Regions from separate parts of the Micromonospora sp. DT4 genome, predicted to be linked through region 1. Evidence: riboswitches for the same ligand, from Rfam matches in the RefSeq annotation. Region 1 holds a riboswitch; each other region holds the start of a gene.
The links. A riboswitch is a leader RNA that binds a small molecule or an ion and turns the genes downstream of it on or off. The one in region 1 is predicted to bind S-adenosylmethionine.
Positions count from the first base shown of each region.

Region 2: another riboswitch for S-adenosylmethionine. It lies ahead of ACLQ24_RS16260 (aminotransferase class V-fold PLP-dependent enzyme); the one in region 1 lies ahead of thrC (threonine synthase).
Region 3: another riboswitch for S-adenosylmethionine. It lies ahead of ACLQ24_RS26630 (ABC transporter substrate-binding protein); the one in region 1 lies ahead of thrC (threonine synthase).

Region 1 is NZ_JBNCKT010000015.1:11,584-18,277, forward strand. Features, by position in the region: gene paaN (phenylacetic acid degradation protein PaaN) at 1-78, opposite strand, end outside; gene ACLQ24_RS07420 (hypothetical protein) at 129-299, opposite strand; gene thrC (threonine synthase) at 536-1,822, opposite strand; SAM riboswitch class I at 1,833-1,968, opposite strand; gene ACLQ24_RS07430 (hypothetical protein) at 1,989-2,285, opposite strand; gene ACLQ24_RS07435 (hypothetical protein) at 2,659-2,940, opposite strand; gene ACLQ24_RS07440 (DoxX family protein) at 3,014-3,463, opposite strand; gene ACLQ24_RS07445 (type I restriction-modification enzyme R subunit C-terminal domain-containing protein) at 3,652-4,104, opposite strand; gene ACLQ24_RS07450 (GntR family transcriptional regulator) at 4,272-4,505, opposite strand; gene ACLQ24_RS07455 (hypothetical protein) at 4,759-5,262, shown strand; gene ACLQ24_RS07460 (hypothetical protein) at 5,330-5,593, shown strand; gene ACLQ24_RS07465 (plasmid pRiA4b ORF-3 family protein) at 5,615-6,694, shown strand, end outside.
Region 2 is NZ_JBNCKT010000051.1:166-6,859, reverse strand. Features, by position in the region: gene ACLQ24_RS16280 (AI-2E family transporter) at 1-818, opposite strand, end outside; gene ACLQ24_RS16275 (GroES family chaperonin) at 977-1,315, shown strand; gene ACLQ24_RS16270 (hypothetical protein) at 1,394-1,561, shown strand; gene ACLQ24_RS16265 (PrsW family intramembrane metalloprotease) at 1,580-3,058, opposite strand; SAM riboswitch class IV at 3,082-3,202, shown strand; gene ACLQ24_RS16260 (aminotransferase class V-fold PLP-dependent enzyme) at 3,249-4,517, shown strand; gene ACLQ24_RS16255 (FUSC family protein) at 4,527-5,792, opposite strand; gene ACLQ24_RS16250 (HD domain-containing protein) at 5,870-6,520, shown strand; gene ACLQ24_RS16245 (DUF4031 domain-containing protein) at 6,498-6,694, opposite strand, start outside.
Region 3 is NZ_JBNCKT010000151.1:715-7,408, forward strand. Features, by position in the region: gene ACLQ24_RS26620 (amino acid ABC transporter ATP-binding protein) at 1-103, opposite strand, end outside; gene ACLQ24_RS26625 (amino acid ABC transporter permease) at 100-879, opposite strand; gene ACLQ24_RS26630 (ABC transporter substrate-binding protein) at 934-1,755, opposite strand; SAM riboswitch class IV at 2,129-2,240, opposite strand; gene ACLQ24_RS26635 (amino acid transporter) at 2,327-4,276, opposite strand; gene corA (magnesium/cobalt transporter CorA) at 4,474-5,604, shown strand; gene ACLQ24_RS26645 (hypothetical protein) at 5,657-5,842, opposite strand; gene ACLQ24_RS26650 (SDR family oxidoreductase) at 6,171-6,694, shown strand, end outside.

The DNA of each region.
Region 1 (6,694 bases):
CCGCTCCGTGATCGCGGCCAGCGCACGGTTGAGGGTGTCGGCGTGCCTGTCGTACAGGGGATGCGGGGTCTCCGTCATGCCGCCATCATGCATGACGGAGCTCCGCGAACAGTAGGGGCGCAGACCCGTCAGAGGGAGCGGGTGCCGGGCATCGGGGGGTGGAATTGGGCGTCGAAGCGTTGCCGGCAGGACGGCGGGAGGTCGGGCAGGTCGGCCTCGGTGGCCGCCGCGCCGATCCGGTACGCCTCGTCGACCGCGGCCCGGTCGGTGCCGTCGAACGGCGCGATCGTGATGCTCATGCGGGTGAGCCTGGCAGGAGCAAAAGCGACAGGGCCAGCGATTATTCGCTGGCCCTGTCGGACGTGGTCGGGAGGGACATTCGCACAACGCCTCCGGCGTTGGGTCGCAAGAACTTCAAAAGTCTTCGGCGAAATGCCCTCCCGCACGGAGCATCTTGCGCCGTCCGGTTCCTGCCGTCAAGTCCTGAGCGGCGGGTTTTCCACACTCACAGCGAAAACCCAGTCACCGGGCGGATTCAGCCCAGGAGCCCCGCGTCGCGGGCGGCACGCAGGGACGGCTTGATCTGGTGGGTCGGGCCGACCTGGGCGGCCACCGCGTCAATGGTCTTCAGACCCTCGCCGGTGTTGAAGATGACCGTCTCCGCCGTCGGGTCGAGCCGACCGGACTCGACCAGCTTGCGCAGCACCGCCGCGGTCACGCCGCCCGCCGTCTCGGCGAAGACGCCGGTGGTACGGGCCAGGTCGCGGATGCCGGCGCGGATCTCGTCGTCCTCGGCGTACTCCATCCAACCGCCGGTGCGGCGCACCGCCTCCAGGGCGTAGAGGCCGGCGGCCGGGTCGCCGATGTTGAGCGACTTGGCGATGCCGGTGGGCTTGACCGGGGTGATCGTATCGGTGTCGGCGTGCAGGGCCGCCGCGATCGGGTTGCAGCCGGCCGACTGCGCCCCGAAGACCTTCCAGCCGCCCGCCGGGGCCTCCACCAGGCCGATCTCGACCAGCTCGGAGAACGCCTTGTCAATCTTGGTGAGCAGTTCGCCGCTGGCCATCGGGATGACCACCTGGGCCGGAATCCGCCAACCGAGCTGCTCGGCCACCTCGTAGCCGAGGGTCTTGGAGCCCTCCGCGTAGTACGGCCGGACGTTCACGTTGACGAACGCCGTGTCCTCGAACTCGTCGGTCTCCACCAGCTCACCGCAGAGCCGGTTGACGTCGTCGTACGAGCCGTCGATGGCGACCAGTTCGCCGCCGTACACCGCGGTGGTGATGATTTTTCCCTGCTCCAGGTCGCAGGGGATGAAGACGATCGAGGGCACGCCGGCGCGGGCCGCATGCGCGGCCACCGAGTTGGCCAGGTTGCCGGTGGAGGCGCAGGCGAACCGGGTGAACCCCAGCGCCTTCGCGGCGGTCAGCGCCACCGAGACGACCCGGTCCTTGAACGAGTGGGTCGGGTTGGCGCTGTCGTCCTTGACCCAGAGCGGCGCGGTGATGCCCAGCTCGGCGGCGAGGTGCGGCGCCGCCACCAGCGGGGTCAGCCCCGGATCGAGGGTGACACGGGTGGCCGGGTCCTGCCCGGCAGGCAGCAGCGCGGCGTACCGCCAGATGTTGTTCGGGCCGGCCTCGATCTGCTGGCGGGTGACCGCGGCCAGGGCCGCGGTGTCGTAGTCGACCTCCAGCGGACCGAAACACTCGTAACAGGCGTGCTGGGCGGCGAGCGGGTAGCGGGCCGAACAGGCGCGGCAGACGAGGGCGCGGGCGGGGCTGGCGGAGGTGTCGATGCCGGAGGCGGCGAGCGTCGACGTCATGGCGAGAGTCCTCTCATCTTTCCCCGCATCGCACGGTGCGGCGGGGACGGAATTGGCACCTGCCCCGCCGGTCGCTCAGCAGTGAGCGCGCGGGGTGGTTGCCGGGGCGTCGTCGGGCCGTATCCCTCAGCCCCTCTGGATGAGGTATGCAGTTGTGCCGTCGAGTCTAGGCAACGTTGCCCGGCGCCTCCACCGGGCATCCCAGCAAGTGGGTCAGCGGGAGGCCACCGTCACCGGGTAGACCACCGCGACGGGATCGGTGACCGCCGTCGGCCGGGGCGGCGACGAGCACGGCGTACGCCAGTTGCGGAGCGACCGCCACGAGGTCGGCAGCGGCCGGCGCGTGCTGCCATCCGACGGCGGCCGATCCCTCACGGAGCAGCAGGATGGCGACCAGGACGACGGCGGCGAGGCCGCGTGCGGCAGCTTCGACTTCGGCGTCTCGAAGGTGACCCGAAGTCACCACCTCAAGGTGCTGCGCGAGGCCGGCCTGACCCGCACCCGGGCCGCCGGCACGAGCCGCCTGGTCCGACTGCGCCGCGACGAGGTGGACACGCTCTACCCCGGCCTCCGGACGCGGTCCTCACTCCCCGCCCACTCGCATAGACAAGACAGGGCAGTGTCGCCAAAACGGGGTGGTGTGATGCCCGTGAGATGCGCTCAGTTAGCCATGGCCGCCCGCCGATCACGTTTGCCTTCCATGACAAATCCACCGTCTCACCGCGCACGGTCGGCGTCATACTGGTACAACAGGTCGGGCTCACCCCCGAGGAAGCCAGGGAGGTGCTGAAAAATGCCTGAAAACGTCATCGATCCTCTTCATCGCCGCGGTTCCCTCAGACACCCTTCATGATCTTTCCATGCAATTTCATCCGTCCGGCGATGCAGCGGTAGTGGTGTGCAACGTAGCTGACGAGCTCCTGTGGTCGTTTCATCTCACCAACGCCGAGGATCTTGACGTTGAGGCCCGACCACTGGGCGACCTCGGACTTTCCGGCGAAACCACGATCGCGGAGGTCATGCGCCAACGCCCGGCGGGCTTCCCAGCACCGGCTTTGCTGGCTAGTTGAACGGGTAACGGACGGCAGCCCATCGGCCCGCGAACTTCTCGGCTCCACTTTGCGCGACTGTGACAAGCGCGTCGCCGAAGCCGATTCACCGAAGCTCCGGCGACGCGCGTTACGGGTGCGGTCAGGCGTTTACCGGGCTGGGCTCGGCCATCGACGGCGCCGGCGCGTCGGCGCGACGCCGGAACAGCAGCGCGTCGAGCGCCCACGGGCCCGAGCCGAGCGTCGCGACCAGCAGGAACGACCAGCAGAAGAGGGCTGCCAGTTCACCGCCGTTACGTAGCGGCAGCAGGTCGTCCGGCTGGTGCACGACGAAGTAGGCGTACGCCATCGAGCCGGACGCGAGGAGCGCGGCGGGTCGGGTGAAGAGCCCGACCAGCACCAGCGCGCCGCAGATGAGCTGGATCAGGGCGGCCCACCAGCCCGGCCAGGTGCCGAGCGGTACCGCCTTGCCAGTCATCGGGTTGCCGCCGAACAACCCGAAGGCCGAGGAGAGGCCGTGCAGCGTGAACAGCAGGCCGATCACGATGCGGAACAGGGAGAGGGTCGGCCCGCCGAGCCGAGAGACGTTCATGGAGACCTCCATCGAAGGGGACAGATCTCTCCCATGATGGGGCCTCAAGGCATCGATGTTAATAACATCCTTGATGGTGGGAAAATCCCCGGCGGGAGCACTCGGAGCGCGATCACCTGGGCCGCATTTGCCCTGATTTGATCCGCCCGCAGCGGTGGCCTTCGCGCATTGGGAGCGCTCCCGAACCCTCAACGTACCGGCTGGCGTAGTACCCGTACACCCTGTCGAGCTGCCCCGAATGTGGGGCAAGCGGCTGCCACCAGTGCGGCGACTCGGTCGCTACGCCACCTCGCTCGCCGAGATGGCTTGTACTTGATCGACCGGAGGATCGAGACCATGCGGTCGGCATCATCGTTGGAGAACAGCACCTCGGGACCGCGCGGGGCGACGCCGTTGAACGGGGACTCGTAGAGGCGCCCCGGTTCCATGACACCGTTCATCGTCAGGTCGTTGATGATCAGGTTGATGAAGTCGAGCTGGGCGCCGTTGAGTGTGCGGTCGATCAGGAATTCGCTGAACGCCTCTTGAGCCGCCGCCCTGTCGAGCCCGGTCAAGGTGCGGATGAACAGCCCCAGGCCCTCGGAAGCCCGCCGGGCTTGGTCGATGTCCTGCTTGTCGCCAACGCCGCTCTCGCCGAGCATCCGCTCCAGCCCGGCATCGCTGATGACGGTACTCGCAGGCGCGAGTCCGGCAGTCCTGCAACGGATCGGAGGCCAACCGACTGGTGCTCGCCGATCGGTGCAGGAAGCGCGCACACTGCTGCACCTGTCGATGGACAGCCTTCGGGGCTATCTACGCTCGATCTGATCTATACGCTCTCGGGCTTCTCGGCGACGTAGGTGCCCTTGCCCTGGTGCCCCTCCACCAAGCCGCGCTCGCGGAGAATCCGCAGCGCCTGCTGGGCCGTCGTGACACTGATCTTGTACTGCTCGGCCAGTTGCGCATAGGTGGGCAGCTTGTCCCCAGGGGCCAGCTCACCCTCGTCGATCTGCGTGGTGATGGTGTTCACGACACGGATGTAGTCGGCAATGCGGTTGGGCATCAGGTAGCACTCCTCGCTCGGCCCAACCATTGCAACACGCCAACTTAGTTACCTACAACTTCGATGTTGACGTAGATAACTTAGACACCTACTGTCGGAGCTGCGAACCTCCTCGCTCGGCAGCAGGAGCTTCGTCCCTCCGGGTGTACGCCCGGACTGCCGGGGCAGCGCGCAGGACGGCTCGGATGTCCCCCATCCGGGCTGGTTGTCGCGCTGCCCCGGCACCCCGACGACCGCACGAGGAGGCTCAACGATGACCGTGACCGAGGCGAGCGCCGCCTGGGAAATCGACCAGGTGGCCGGCGAGGTGCGCGAGACGTACCTGGCGGTGGCCGCCGCGACCGTCCTGTTGGAGCGGACCAGCGCCGGCTGCGCCCACCCGGCGATCCGGCACGCGCGGCGTCGCGGAGACGACGCGCTCGACCTGGCCGGCGACGCGGAGCGGCAGCTCAGCGACGGTGTGAGCCGGCTACGTACGGCGGCCGGTCAGCCCAGCATCGGTGACCTGGTCGAGGTGCTGGACACCGCCCGCGACCAGTTCAATGCCGCCGCCGCGCGGGTCGGTCAGCTTCCGGCGCGGATCACCACAGCTCGGCAGCAGCTCGCCGACGCCGGTCAGCCCGACCTGGCCGCGGAGGCGGCGAGCGGGCAGTGGTCCCGCGCCGCCGAACAGCTCGACCTGATGGCCGAGAGCCTGACGGCGGCCGTCGAGGCGCTCACGTCGTACACCGAGGGGTTGTCCGGAGCGACCATTTGAGGCCGGCCCGGGACGGGTGCTGGCCGGTCGCGCCCGTCCCGGCGCCGCCCGAGCCAAGGGAAAAGTCATGACGGAGTACGAGGTACCGCCGCGCTGGATCGTGCACCTACCTACGACCTTGACCAGCGTCGACGGCGCGCGGGCATTGGCCGAGGCGCTACGTGACTCGCTCGGGCACGTCACCGCCATCGACTTCGGTGAGACGACGCTGAGCGAGGAGGACCGCCAGTTCGTGCGTACCCGCGTCTGGTGCGACCACCGGCTGCCCGGCGGCGCCCGCTGCACCCTGCCCGCAGACCACCCCGGCGGGTCATGTGTGGTCCATTCCTGACCGCCGTGAAAGCATGCTCTGATGAGTAACGAGAGCCGCCGTCGTAAACGCGCCAGGTCCAGCCGCTCGGGCCAGCAGGTAGTGCGCCGGGCCCGTCCCGTCGAGCCGGTCCAGTGCGACTGCCCGGCCTGCTCGGATGCGGACTTCGATCCGCAGAGCTTCATCGACGATCTGGTTGACGAGGGCGCCAACCTGGTCAAGGCGGATGACCCGATCGAGGCCGAGTTGTTCGCCGCGACGTTCCTCTCCGCCGGTGACCTCGCCGGCGAGGACTTCATCAAGGCCCTCGACGAGGGCATACTGCCGGCCGTCGCCGCGGTCGGCACGCCGGAAGCGCTCGCGGTGCTGCTCGCGATCGACTCCGTCCGCGAGGGCACCGTCGCCGGGGCCGCCGGCCAGCGGCTGATGGACGCGGGCGTGGCCGCCCCGGGTTGGGCCGGCGAGCTGCGCCAGCCCGTGCGGGTCGGCCCGTGTCGACGGTTCGCCGACCCGGCGGGCGACGCGTCGATACTCGTCAGCGTCTTCGAGCGGGCCGGACGCTCGTACGGGTTCGTCATCCACGTCGACCACCTCGACTGTGACGCGGCGGCCGACATCGTGCTCTTCCCCGCTGACGCGATGGACGAGGTAGTCACCACGATTCGGCAGGACGTCGGTCAGGCCGGTCCGACGATCGCCGAGCAGTTGTTGGACCCGGCCGAGTGCCGGTGGCAGGTCGAACGGGCCCTCGACGCCCGCGCCGACCACGACCGGGACCTCGACCCGTCGGAATTGGACGACGAGTCCGACGACGAGGACGGGCCCGACTATCACACGTTGGCGCTGCTGCTGCGGGCCCGGATTCGCACGCTGCCCGAGCCGACGCGCCCACCAGTGCGGCATGACGGCGATAGCCGCCAGCCCACCCTCGACCTGCTGGAGATGATCTCCCAGATCGCCGCGCAGGCAGCGCAGATCCAGACCCGCTCACGGCGGGCCACCAGCGGGCGGAAACTGCCGGCGAAGCGGAGGAAGTCCGGCCCGGCCGCGCCCATCTACCAGCTCAAGGTGGGTTTGCGGGGGGCGAAGCCGCCGATCTGGCGGCGGCTGGAAGTGCCCGCC
Region 2 (6,694 bases), on a different contig from region 1:
GCGGCCCGGCCGGCGTCGTCGACCTTCCAGCGGGCGGCCACCGGCAGCAGCCGTACGACGAAGCGCCAGATCTTGTTGCCGTCACGCAGGAAGAAGAACGTCGCGAACAGCACCAGCAGCGTGCCGGTCAGCACCTCCGCCAGCGTCGCCGCAGTGCTCAGGGCACCGCTGGTGAACTTCGAGGTGTTGTCGTTGATCCAGCCCTGCGCCTCGTCGATGTAGCGGTCGAGCTGGGTGTCGGACAGGTGCAACGGACCCGTCTTCAGCCAGTTCTGGATCTGCCGGACGCCCTGCGACGACTTCTCGCTCAGCTCCGGTACGCCCTGAATGAACTCGTTGACCACCAGGGTGAGCGTGCCGATGACAGCCGCCAGGCCGCCGACCAGCACCACGGCCGTCGCCAGTGAACGAGGCAACCGGGCCCGCAGCAGCCAACCCACGGCCGGCGCGAGCAACGCCGAGAGCAGCATCGCGATCGCCAACGGGATGATCACGATCCGGACCGTGCCGACGATCCGGAGCAGCGCCCAGGCCACCACACCAATCACGATCAGCCGCCAGCACCAGGCGGCGGCGATCCGTAGGCCGTGCGGCACGTCGGCGTCGTCCCGGCTGGACGTCGAACTGTGCAGGTCCACGCCAGGATCCGCGCCGACGACCGTGGCCTTCGCCGGGGCGGCGGGCCCGGGGACGGCCGGCGAGGCCACTCCCGGCGTCTCCGGCGCGTCGCTCGGGGTCTCCTCGGCGGCGTGTACCGACTTCTGCCCTGACTGGTAGGCGCGGCGCAGCCGCCCACGTACCCGCTCGAAGTGGCTCAAGCGCACCTCCTGGCAGAAGAGCCGTCCGCCCACGGCGACAGGTCGGACAGCATACGTCCGTTACCGACACCGTAGGGCAGTTCCGCCACACAATGCCCGCACAGCCATGGGCGTAACCACCGGCAGCCGGTCACCTGCGACACGGTAGCGTCTGCCCCGTGACCGCCGACCAGGATCTCGACTCCGGCCTGCCCATCCGCCTGCTGCACGATCGCGTGCTGGTGCGGATGGACGGCAGCGAGGGCGAGCGTCGCTCCACCGCTGGCATCGTCATCCCGGCGACCGCCGCGGTCGGCAAGCGCCTCGCGTGGGCGACCGCCGTGGGTGTAGGGCCGAACGTCCGCGCCATCGTCTCCGGCGACCGGGTGCTCTTCGACCCGGACGACCGCTCCGAGGTCGAACTGCACGGCCGCGGGTACGTGCTGCTGCGGGAGCGCGACGTGCACGCCGTGGCCGCCGAACGGGTGGAGAACGACTCCACCGGGCTCTACCTGTAGACCTCCCCCGGCCCGGCCGCCGTTTGTCGGACCGTACGACGGGAAGCCAGCCGGCGACCGTGGCCCTGGGGAGGGACGATGCCGGTATTCGTGAAGAAGCTGCTGACCTGGGGCAGCGTCGCGTTCCTGATCTACTTCATGGCGTTCCGCCCGGACGGCGCCGCACAGTTGTTCAAAGGGATCGGGGCCGCGCTCATGGCGATGGCCCAGGGGCTCGGCGACTTCCTCACCACGCTGATGACCTGACCCGCCGCCCGGCCGCGCTCAGGCGTTACCCGGCGGCCACGGCCCGGCGGGGCGCAGGCCGTGCCAACCGGCCGGCGGGTGGTTGACCGGGGACGCCGGGGCGAGCACCACCGGGATGGGCACCACCGGCTCGTCGGGCGCGGCCACCGATCGCTGCGTACCGTCCGGGAAGCGCAGGTGGTAGCGGCTACCGTCCCAGACGCCGGCCGGGGCCTGCGGGTCACGGCCCACGAAGTACGACCGGTACATGGTGATCGCCTCCAGCAGTTGCCGCTCCTCGACGGCGGTCCGCTCCCGGTCGGCCGGTTTGCGATCCAGACCGCGCAGCGTCCCGTCGCGCAGCAGGGCCAGCCGGGTCGCGGCCAGTTGGTATCCGCGCATCGCACGCGCCCCGGCGTCGCCGCCGACGCGGCGTGCCCAGCTCCGGGCGGCGTGCCGACGACCCAGGCTGCTCAGCGCGGCCACCTCGGGCGGGCTCAACCAGCCGGCGCGCACGTAGTCGGGCAGCGTCCGTTCGGTGAGCCGCCCCTCCCAGGCGCGCAGCCACACGGCCAGCCCGACCACGCCGAAGAACACCGGCACCATCAGGCCCAGGAAGCCGTACAGCATGATCACGGCCTCGCCGGTGGCCTGGGTGAGCGTGGGCAGCAGGTTCCACGTGCCGTGCAGCATCATCGCCAGCAGCAGGCCGGCGATCGGGGCCAGCACCCGGACCCGCCGGTCGGCCGTGCGGGCGGCCACGCCGAGGCCGACACCGGTCATCGAGGTGAAGAGGGGATGGGCGAACCCGAACAGGAGGATCCGCACGATGAAGATGGCGATCACCTGCTGGGTGCCGGTCGCCGGGCCGTACCGGTCGGCGCCGGCCGCGTAGCCGTACCCGCCCAGGTAGAGGATGTTCTCCACCATGGCGAAGCCGACCGCGGAGAGCCCGCAGTAGACCAGGCCGTCGGTGATTCCGGACCACTCCCGACGCCGGAACACGAGCAGCAGGATCGGGCCGAGGGCCTTTGTCAGCTCCTCGATGAACGGCGCCACCAGGACGCCGGTCAGTGCGTCCGGCAGCCCCCAGTCGGCGAACCGTCCGGCGGCGAACTCGTTCACGTTCAGCGAGGCGGCGGTGGAGACGAACGCTCCCCAGGCGAAGCAGAAGATCAGGTATTTCAGCGGTTCCGGTTCGTAGCGGTCGAGCCAGAGGAAGCAGGCGACCAGCACGGGCACCGGCAGGATCGCGGCGACCACCCCGATGAGCAGCGCGTCGAGGCCCAGCGACTGACCGAGGGTGATGACCATGAAGACCGCGCACGCGGCGATGAGCAGCACCGCCCCGGCCAGCACCAGGAACCGCAGCCAGCCGAAGCGGCGCGGCGGCATCCCGGGTGACGCGCCGGCGGGCGGTGCCGCGGGCGGGTACGGCGGCGACGGCAGGGGTGCACCGGGCGGGGTGTCGGCCATGCGGTCAGCGTAGCCATCCGCCGCCGGCTGGTCCGGTCGCATCCACAGCCGCTATGCTGGGGGCAGGTCACGAGCGCCAGCGTCAAGCCCCGGCTTGCTGGCCGGCAACCCTCGTCGAGTTCGCGGTGGGGTGCCCCGGGTGATGACCGGGCCCAGCCCGATCGGCGTGCTGGGCAAGCGCGGACCCCGTCCCGACAGCACATCCGGGGTCCCTGACCCCGGAGGTTCCGGCGTGTCCGTCACTCTCGCACCCTCGCTGCCCAGCCTGCCCGCAGTCGCGTCGCCGCCGTCGGCGGCGCTCGACGTGCTCGGCGTACCCGGCGAGATCAACCTGGACTACGCGGCCACCGCGCCGTGCGCGCGGGCCGCGGCCGACGCGGTCACCGAACTGCTCCCTTGGTACGCCAGCGTGCACCGGGGCGCGGGAGCGCTGTCGCGGCGCTGCACGCTGGCGTACGAGCGGGCCCGGCAGACGGTCGGCGACTTCTTCGGCGCGCGCGCCGACGACCACGTGATCTTCACCCGGAACACCACCGACGCCCTCAACCTGCTGGCCCGGTCGTTGCCCCCCGGCACGACGGTGGTCACCTTCGCCGGTGAGCACCACGCGAACCTGCTGCCCTGGCCGCGCGGCTCGGTACGCCTGCCGGTGCCCTCCGACCCGGCCGGGACGGTACGCGCTCTCGCCGCCGCCCTGACCGAGCTGCGCCGCGACAGCAACCCCGCGCTGCCGGTGCTGGTCGCGGTGACCGGGGCGAGCAACGTGACCGGTGAGCTGTGGCCGGTCGCCGAGCTGGCCCGGGTGGCCCACCGGCACGGCGCCCGGATCGTCCTCGACGCCGCGCAGCTCGCGCCGCACGCCCCGGTCGACCTGCACACGCTCGACGTGGACTACCTGGCCGTCTCCGGCCACAAGCTCTACGCCCCGTTCGGCGCGGGTGTGCTCGTGGGCCGGTCGGACTGGCTGGACGCCGCCCCGCCGTACCTCGCCGGTGGCGGTGCCACCAGCCATGTCGGGCCGGCCACCCACGACGTGACCTGGGCGAACGGCCCGGCCCGGCACGAGGGCGGCACCCCGAATCTGCTGGGCGCGGTGGCGCTGGCGGCGGTGTGCGGGGCGCTTGCCGACGCCGACCGGGTCGCGCTCACCGTCCACGAGCAGGCGTTGCTGGCCCGGCTACGCGCCGGCCTCGCCGCCCTGCCGCACGTCGTGGAGTTGCGGACCTTCGGCCCGGACGCGCCCCGGGTCGGCATCGTCTCGTTCGTGGTGGCCGGTCAGGACTCCGCCACGGTGGCCGCCCGACTCGCCTCCGACCACCGGATCGGCGTACGGGATGGTTTGTTCTGTGCCCACCCGCTGGCCCGGCGGCTGCTCGGCGAGGCTGCCGCGCGTACCGGCCGCAGGGATCTTCCGCCGACCGCGCTGCGCGCCAGCATCGGTCTGGGCAGCACCGCCGCCCAGGTCGACCAGCTGCTCGCGGCACTCGCCGAGCTCACCTGAGCCCTGCGCTCAGCCGACGGGCGGGGCGGTGGGTGGTTTCGGCGCGTCGCCCGGCTCGGCCGGCTCACCGACCGGCCGTTCCTGGTCCCCGAAGGAGGTCCTGATCCACCGGTTCGCCTCCTCCTGCTCGATGCCGGAGGCGACCAGCAGGTCGCTGGCCGTGGTCCGGATCTGGGCGACCACGACGCTGCCGGAGAAGCCGACCCCGGCACCGTACGCCCGGCCGGCCTCGCTGACGGCTCGCAGCGACCGCTCCCGCGCCTTCTGCGGCTCCTCACCCACCGCGAACTCGTGCTTGAGCAGCCGGACCGACTCGGCGAGGTGGCCGATCGCATCCGGCATGGGTTCGGGTACCGGCTCGTCGTCCTCGACGAGTGTCACGGACCGGCGGATCAGCGTGCCGGAGTTGCGCATCGCACGGTCGATCGGGTCGGCCGCCTCCGCGTAGTGGATGAGTTCGCTGCGGCGGTGCCAGCGGGCCGGTGACAGGGTGGCCGTCTCCTTCGCGCCCTCGATCGCCTCCGCCAGGGTCGCCAGCTCGTCCTTGTTGTTGCGCAGCCGTTCCAGCGCCCGCTGGATGGCGGTGCGATCCCGGGCGCGCAACCCGTCGGCGGTGGCGTCGAGCTGCTCCGCGAGCAGGTCCAGCGCCGGCCGGGCGGCCCGGTTGATCACTCGGAGCGGGTTCAGCGGCAGCAGCACCGCCGTGACCAGCAACGCGATCCCGCCGCCGAGGAACGCGTCGACGAAGCGGGGGATCTCCAGGTTCTGGGTGGACGGGCTCAACGTCACGATCAGCACCGCCGTGGCCGCCGCCTGGATGACGATGGCCACGCTCGCCCCGGCGAAGATGGTGAGCAGGATGGCCACCGTGACCACCAGGCCGAGCTGCCACGCGCCGGTACCGAGGAGGTAGATCAGCAGATCGCCGATGCCCACCCCGACGCCCACCCCGACGATCAGCTCCATGGTCCGGCGGAACCGCTGACCCACCGACGCGGCCAGCGTGCCGACCGCGGAGATCGGCGCGAAGACCGGCTGCGGGTTGCCGAGCACCTTGTGCGAGACGAGGTACGCCAGGCCGGCCGCCAATCCGGCCTGGACGGCCAGCCCACCGGCCATCCGTACCCGGTGCAGCCGGTCGTGCAGGGTGGCCCGGCCACGGTGCCGCAACTGCTCGGTGGCCTCGGCGATGCGGGCAGCGTCGAGGTCCACCAGTCCGTCGCGCAGCGGGACACGCCGCACCGTCGAAGATCTCTTGTCCCGGGCCGTCGCCATGGGCGCGACTACCCGTGGCAGGACCGCTGAATCCTCCCGTGCGCGTGCCGTCTGAGCGGATGCGACAGACTCGGGCAGTGGCGGATCTCCTGGACCGGTGGCAGGCTGCGGCGCACGCCGCCGGCTCGAAACCCGACGAGCGCTCCACCCGGGCCGGTGCACAGCTACTCGCCCGCTGGCGGGAGCCGCACCGGCACTACCACACCGTCGCGCACCTGGGCGTCGTACTCGACGTGGTGGACCGCCACGCCGGGCTGGCCGGGCGGCCCGACCTGGTCCGGTTGGCGGCCTGGTGCCACGACGCGGTCTACGACCCCCGGGCCGCCGGCGACGCCAACGAACGGGACAGCGCGACGCTGGCCGGGCGTCTGTTGACCGGGCTCGGGGTGCCGGCGCCGGCGGTCGCCGAGGTCCGCCGGCTGGTCCTGCTCACCGCCGGGCACCGGGTCGCGCCAGGTGACTCCGACGGCGCCCTGCTCTGCGACGCGGACCTCGCCGTGCTGGCCGGCCCGCCGGCCGCCTACGACCGCTACGCGGCGGCGATCCGACGGGAGTACGCGCACGTGCCCGACCCGGCCTTCCGGAGCGGACGGGCCACCGTGCTCACCGGGCTCCTGGCGCTCCCCACGCTGTTCCGGCTGGCGCCGCTCGCCGCGCGGTGGGAAGCGCCGGCCCGGGACAATCTACGTCGGGAGCTGGCCACTCTCACCGGGCCCGCGGCGTACTGAGGTGCTTCGGGCGACGCAGACCAGCGTCGCGGAGCAACCGGACCAGCTCCCGGCTCGGCACCACCCGGGCACCGAGCCACACCGCCGCCGCGAACCGGTCGGCCGGGATGTCGTAGTGGTCCCGGTCGAAGCCGCGTCGGGGCGCGCCCAGCGCCTCGGCGAAGGCGTGCAACT
Region 3 (6,694 bases), on a different contig from region 1:
GCACGGTCAGGTCGACGCCGCGCAGCACGCGGTTCGACCCGAAGGCCAGGTGGACGTCGTGCGCCTGGAGGCTGACCGAGGTGGTGGTCGCGGTGGTGGTCATCGCCGGGCTCCTTCCGGGACGCCAGTCAGCGCTGGGTCGTCCTCGTCCTCGTCGTCGGTGGGTGCGGCGGTGGGCCGGCCGTGGCGCAACCGCCGGTCGATCGCGTTGACGACGTGCGTCAGCGGGACGGTCAACGCCAGGTAGAACAGACCTGCCAGCAGCAGTGCGGACTCGTTGCCGGTGGTGGCCGCGTAGTCCTGCCCGATGCGGAACAGCTCCCGCTGGCTGGCCACCAGACCGAGGAAGTACACCAGGCTGGAGTCCTTGATCAGCGCGATGAGCTGGTTGACCCAGGCGGGCAGCACCCGCCGGATGCCCTGCGGGATGATCACCAGCCGCATCGCGTCCGCCCAGGAGAAGCCGAGAGCCCGCGCGCCCTCCAATTGCGCTGCCTCCACCGACTGGATGCCGGAGCGGAAGATCTCCCCGATGTACGCGGCGGCGATCAGCGACAGCGCGAGGATGCCCAGCGGGTACGGGTCCGGTCCCCAGACCTGCATGCCCAGCGGTGCCAGCCCGACGCCGATCAGCAGGATCGTCGCCGCGGCCGGCAGCCCCCGGAACACGTCGGTGTAGACGCGCGCCGGCCAGCGCAGCCACCGACTACGGGAGCTGCCGGCCACGGCCAGCAGGAGACCCAGCACCGTGCCGAGCAGGGCGGCGGAGACAGCCAGGATCAGCGTGTTGGGCAGCCCGACGGTCAGCATCTCGGGCAGCGCCTCGCGCATCGCGTCGACGTCGAAGAACGTCTCCCACAGGGTGCTCAACGGATCCATCGTTCGCCTCTCCTACCGTCCCGCTCGCTCGTCACCGCAGACCGCTCAGGCCGCTCAGGACGCCGTCGACGCGGACGCCGAAGCCGACGGCGGCGCCGACCCGGCCGGGGTTGCCGCCTTGCCGCTACCCGGGGTGAAGTCGGCCGGGACCGGCCGGCCCGGGTAGTACTGGGCCTGCAACCGGCTCCACGTGCCGTCGGCGATCACCTCGTCGAGGCCCTTGTTCAGCGCCTCGCGCAGCTTGTCGCCGCCCTTGGCGACGGCGTACGCGGTCGGCGCCGGGCTGAGCTGCTTGGCCGCCACGGTGATCTTGCCGTTGCTGTCGGCGGCCGACTTCTCGCCGATCTCGGCCGGTGCGATCCAGGCATCGGCGGTGCCCGCCTTGAGCTGGTTGACCGCGCCGTTGTAGTCCGGTACGCGTACCGGGTCGAGCTGCTTGCCGGTGGCGTAGTCGTCCTGGACGGTGCCCTGCACCACCACGACCCGCTTGCCGGCGAGCTGGTCGAACCCGGTGATCGGCGAGCCGGCCGGCACGTCCAGGCCGAAGTAGCCGAAGTCGTACCCGTTGCCGAAGTCGACGGTCTTCTTGCGCGCCTCGGTGATGGTGATCGAGGAGCTGCCGACGTCGAACTTGTGGTTGTTGACCTGGGACAGCAGCGCGGAGAAGTCGGTACCGACGAACTCGACCCGCAGGCCGAGCTTGCCGGCCACGGCGGTCAGCAGGTCGTTGTCGAAGCCGGTGAACTTGCCGTCCTTGAGGTACACGTTGGGCGGGGCGTCGGTCAGCGTGCCTGCCCGCAGCACACCCGGCTGCGCCAGACCGTACGGGTTGCTGGCGCTGCCCGCCGAGTCGCCGCCGTCGCCGCAAGCGCTCAAGGCGCCAGCAACCAGGATGCTGGCCGCCCCAGCGGCAACAACGCGGCCGAAACCAGAGAAAAATCGCACAGGTGTCTCCAAAAAGGATGCGTCGACCCCGTCGATCATGGAGTTGTTGTCCCGACACGCCGGTCGGACGGGCAACAACTTCATGATCGACGCGAGGGCTCGCGTGGGTGGGTGGGTGCCCGGGAAGGAGGGCGGGTGGGGCGGGGAGGGTTAGCGCGTCAGGCGGCGGTACACGCCGCGCTGCGCATTCGCATCAGGTCCACGTGCCGACGCCGGGTCAGGGTCGGCATGCGCCGGCCGGCCGGTGGCGTGGGGCTGAGGATGTGCATGCGGTCTCCCGGGTCTTGGTGCTGACCTGGGTGCCAGGCCACGCTTGCGCCGGCGTCCTGCCGGTGCCTGGTCTTCACCCGGGGCACCCCACCGCGGAGGAGGGTTGCCGGCCAGCGAGCCGGGGCTTTGCGCTGGCGCTCATGACCTGCGCCGAGGCTAGCAGCAACCACCGGTCGGTCGTCCAGCCGATATGACCACGCTCACCAGCCCTGGCCTGCGCTCGAGGAGCAGGTCAACCGGCGTGCACGTGGGGCCGGCGCGTCTGGTCCGGCTCCTGGCGGCGCAGGATCTCCCGGGTGACCGAGGCGATCTCGCCCTGCCCGAACGCCAGGTAGCGCAGCACGTTGTGGGCCGGGCTGCCCTCGGTCCACTCGAAGTAGATGTGGGGGCGTCGGGCGCTGCGGTCGCGGATCTCCAGCAGCAGCGCGGCCAGTGCGTTGGGCACCGAGGAGCTGGCCAGGCTGAGCACCGGGAAACGGTCGTGCGCCACGCTGCCGCGCACCAGCAACCCCGTCTCGAAGTCCGACGGGTCGGTGACCTGGACCTCGACGAAGATCACATCGCTGTCGTCGGGGAAGTCGTTGTCCGCCATGGTCTGGGCCAGCTTGCCGCGGTACTCCGGCAGGTCGCGGCGCTCCGGCTCGTGCGCGATCAGGCGAATGCGGCGTCCGGCGCGCTCGTCGATCATCGCGGTCGCCATCTCGTCGAGCTGGACGTGGTCGACCCGCAGCTCGAACGCCCGCAGCACCCGCGACAGCGCCGACACCAGGATCATCGCGCCGATGAAACAGGAAGCGATCTTCACACCGTCCGGGCGCTGCGTCACGTTCGCCACGGTGGTGTACACGAACACCACCGCGATGGCCCCGAACGCGACCGCGCGGCCGCGCTGACGCCGCCGCCGCGCCGCGAGGGTCACCGCCGTCGCCGCCGAGGTGATCAACACCAGAACCCCGGTGGCGTACGCGCCGCCCTGCGCGTCGACGCTGGCGGAGAAGACGACCGTGATCAGGAACGCCACCCCGGTGAACACCAGCACCAACGGCCGGACCGCGCGGGCCCATGCCGGCGCCATGCCGTAGCGGGGCAGATACCGGGGTACGAGGTTGAGCAGCCCGGCCATCGCGGACGCCCCCGCGAACCAGAGGATCCCGATGGTGGAGAGGTCGTAGACCGTGCCGAACACCCCTCCGAGGTGCTGGTGGGCCAGGTAGGCCAGCGCCCTGCCGTTGGCGGCCCCGCCCGGCTGGAACGCCTCGGGGGGGATCAGCACCGTGGTGGTGACGCTGCTGGTGATCAGGAAGACGCTCATCGTCGCGGCGGCGGTGGTGAGCAGCCGCCGCGCGCCCCGGATGCGGCCCAGCGGCCGATCCTCCGAGTCCTGGCGGTCCCCCCGGATGTGCGGCATCACCGCCACCCCGGTCTCGAAACCGGACAGGCCCAGCGCCAGCTTCGGGAACACCAGCAGGGACAGTCCGACCACCAGTAGGGGGTCGCCGTGCCCGGTGCGCAGCGCGGTGCTCCAGTCGCCGACCGCGCTCGGGTCTCTCACCACCCGCCACAGCGCGTCGGCGATCACCACCGCATTCAGCGACAGGTAGACCGCCACCAGGACGACGGCGATCCCGATCGCCTCGCCGAAACCCTTGAGGAACACCGCGCCGAGCAGGGCCACGAGCAGCAGCGTGAGCACCACCTCGTGCCCCTTGAGCCCGCTGGGCCAGAACGGGTTCTCGTCGATGTGGGCGGTCGCGTCGGCTGCGGACAGGGTGATGGTGATGATGAAGTCGGTGGCCGCGAAGCCGAGCAGCACCAGCACGAACAGCTTGCCCGGCCAGTAGCTGAGCAGGCGTACGAGCATGGCGATCGAGCCCTCGCCGTGCGGGCTCTCCACCGCCACCCGCCGGTAGACCGGCAGCGCGCCCAGCAACGTGACCAGCACCAGCACGAGGGTCGCCACCGGCGAGAGCGCCCCGGCGGCCAGCGCCGCGATGCCCGGCTGGTAGCCCAGCGTCGAGAAGTAGTCGACGCCGGTCAGGCACATCACCTTCCACCACGGGTGGTGCCGCTGCTCCGGTGGGCGGCCGCCGGGGCCCTGCGGCACGGGCCGCTGCGACTCGTCGGCGAGCAGCCAGCGCCGTACCCGGTCGGTCCGCCGGCCGGCACGTCTGTCCACCTCCACCGGCGTCACCCCCGTCCCGCCCATGGTCACCGCGAGTATCCGCCGTCCGGCCGCCGTCCGTCCGGCGGTGCGCGGAACCCGCCCGCCGCGAGTACCGGACCCGGCGGCGCGTCGAGGGTTTCGCGCTGGGAGCACGGGGGAAGCAGCGCCCCCGCCCCGAACGCCGGGCCGGGCAGCGCCGGGAGGGGAGCGGGCTCGTGGTTGGTGGCCGCCGCTTCCGCCGGGGCGACGGCTTCGGCCGCCAGCTCGACGAGCACGAGACACGGGTCGGGGCCGTCACGCCGCCGCAGCCGGGGAGCCCGTCCGCCGGAGGCCTGGTGGACAGCGCCGTCTACGTCCGGGGACACCGGTACGCCTCGCCGGCCGGCCTCGCCGAGACGTACTCCTGTCTACAGGCGCAGGACGACGCGATGGCCTGGATCGGCCTGTACCGGCCGGACATCGACCAGATCTCCTCGTTGGCGCGCGAGTTCCGCCTGCACGACCTGGCTGTGGAGGACGCGATCAACGCCCACCAGCGGCCCAAGCTGGAACGGTACGGACACACCCTCTTCGTGGTGCTGCGCGCCGCCCGCTACGACGACCTGCGGGAGGAGGTGGAGTTCTCCGAGCTGCACCTGTTCATCGGGCCCGGCTTCGTGGTCACGGTCCGGCACGGGGAGGCCCCCGACCTGGCGGCGGTACGGCGCCGCATGGAAGCCGACGCCCCGATGCTCGCCCGGGGCCCCGAGGCGGTGCTGTACGCGATCCTGGATCAGGTCGTCGACGGGTACGCGCCGGTGGTCGCCGGGTTGGAGAACGACATCGACGAGATCGAGACCCAGGTCTTCGGGGGTGACCCGAACGCGAGCCGGCGCATCTACGGTCTCAGCCGGGAAGTCATCGAGTTCCAGCGGGCCGCCCGCCCGCTGCTCGGCATGCTCGACGCGTTGGCGGCCGGCGCCGGCAGCTACGGCAACGACGAGGAGCTGTGCCGCTATCTGCGTGACGTCACCGACCACCTCACCCAGGTGGTGGAGCGGGTGGACGGGTTCCGGCACCTGCTGCAGAACATCCTCACCGTCAACGCCACCCTGGTCTCGCAGCAGCAGAACGAGGAGATGCGCAGCCTCACGGCGGCCAGCTATGCGCAGAACGAGGAGCTGAAGAAGGTCTCCTCATGGGCCGCGATCCTGTTCGCCCCCACCCTGATCGGCACGGTGTACGGCATGAACTTCGTGCACATGCCCGAACTGAACTGGCGCTTCGGCTACCTGTTCGCGCTGCTGCTCATGGTGCTGGTGTGCGGAACCCTCTACCTGGTCTTCAAACGCCGCGGCTGGCTCTGAACGACGCTCACGCGACGCCGGGGCTCACTCGATGCTCACGCGACGCCGCGGCTCACTCGATGCCGCGCAGGATGTGCCGCTCGTCCTCGACGTCGTCGTCGCCGGCGCTGATGCGTCCGAGCAGCACGGCGGCGGCCCAGATGGTCAGCGGGGTGGCGGTGCCGGTCATGCCGCCGCCGGTACGGTCGTGCGTGGTCTGGCTCCGCTCGTTACGCGGTGGCCTGCGCTGAGCCTGCATGGGCCCTGCCTCTCCTCGTCGAAGCCGCCGCGGGCGGCGCGGTGTGCGCCCGCGGCCCCGGCCGGGCGGCCCGCTCGCGGGTCACCACCGGTACGGCATCCATGTCGAACCATCCCACGTCAGGCCGCGTTCGCACCCCCTGTTTTCGGTTTCCCGACTGGCGCCCGCCAAACCGGACAATTAGCACCATGCGTATCATCGCGTCGCCACCACCATGCCGGATATCCGACGAATCAGCTTGACGACGATCGATGCTCTTCACCTCCTGCGCCACCTTTGGCACTCTGCAATCGCCAAGTAACGCAACGGATGAGGCGGTCTGAGGACGATGGCAAAGCGTTGGTTGATCACGGGGTGTTCCAGTGGACTCGGTCATGCTCTCGCGGCCCGACTCGGGGCCGAGGGCGAGCAGGTGGTGGCGACGGCCCGGCGGCCGGAAACCCTGGACGGGTTGGTTGCTCGGTATCCGGACAACGTTGTGGCCGTCGCCCTGGACGTACGGGATCCGGAGCAGTGCACGGCAGCCGTTGAGCGGGCAGTGGACGCCTTCGGCGGCATCGACGTCCTGGTCAACAACGCGGCCTACGGACAGTTCGGCACCTTCGAGGAGCTGTCCGACGCGGAGATCGCTGCGCAGTTCGACACCAATGTGTTCGGGCCGTGGCGGCTCACCCGCGCGGTGCTGCCGGTGTGGCGAGGGCAGCGCAGCGGGCATGCCGTCTTCGTCAGCTCGGTCTCCGGCACGGTGCCCTTCCCGGGGCTCGCCGCGTACACGGCGAGCAAGTTCGCATTGGAGGGGGCGGCCGAGTCGCTGGCCGCCGAGGCCGGACACCTCGGGGTGAAGGTGACCAT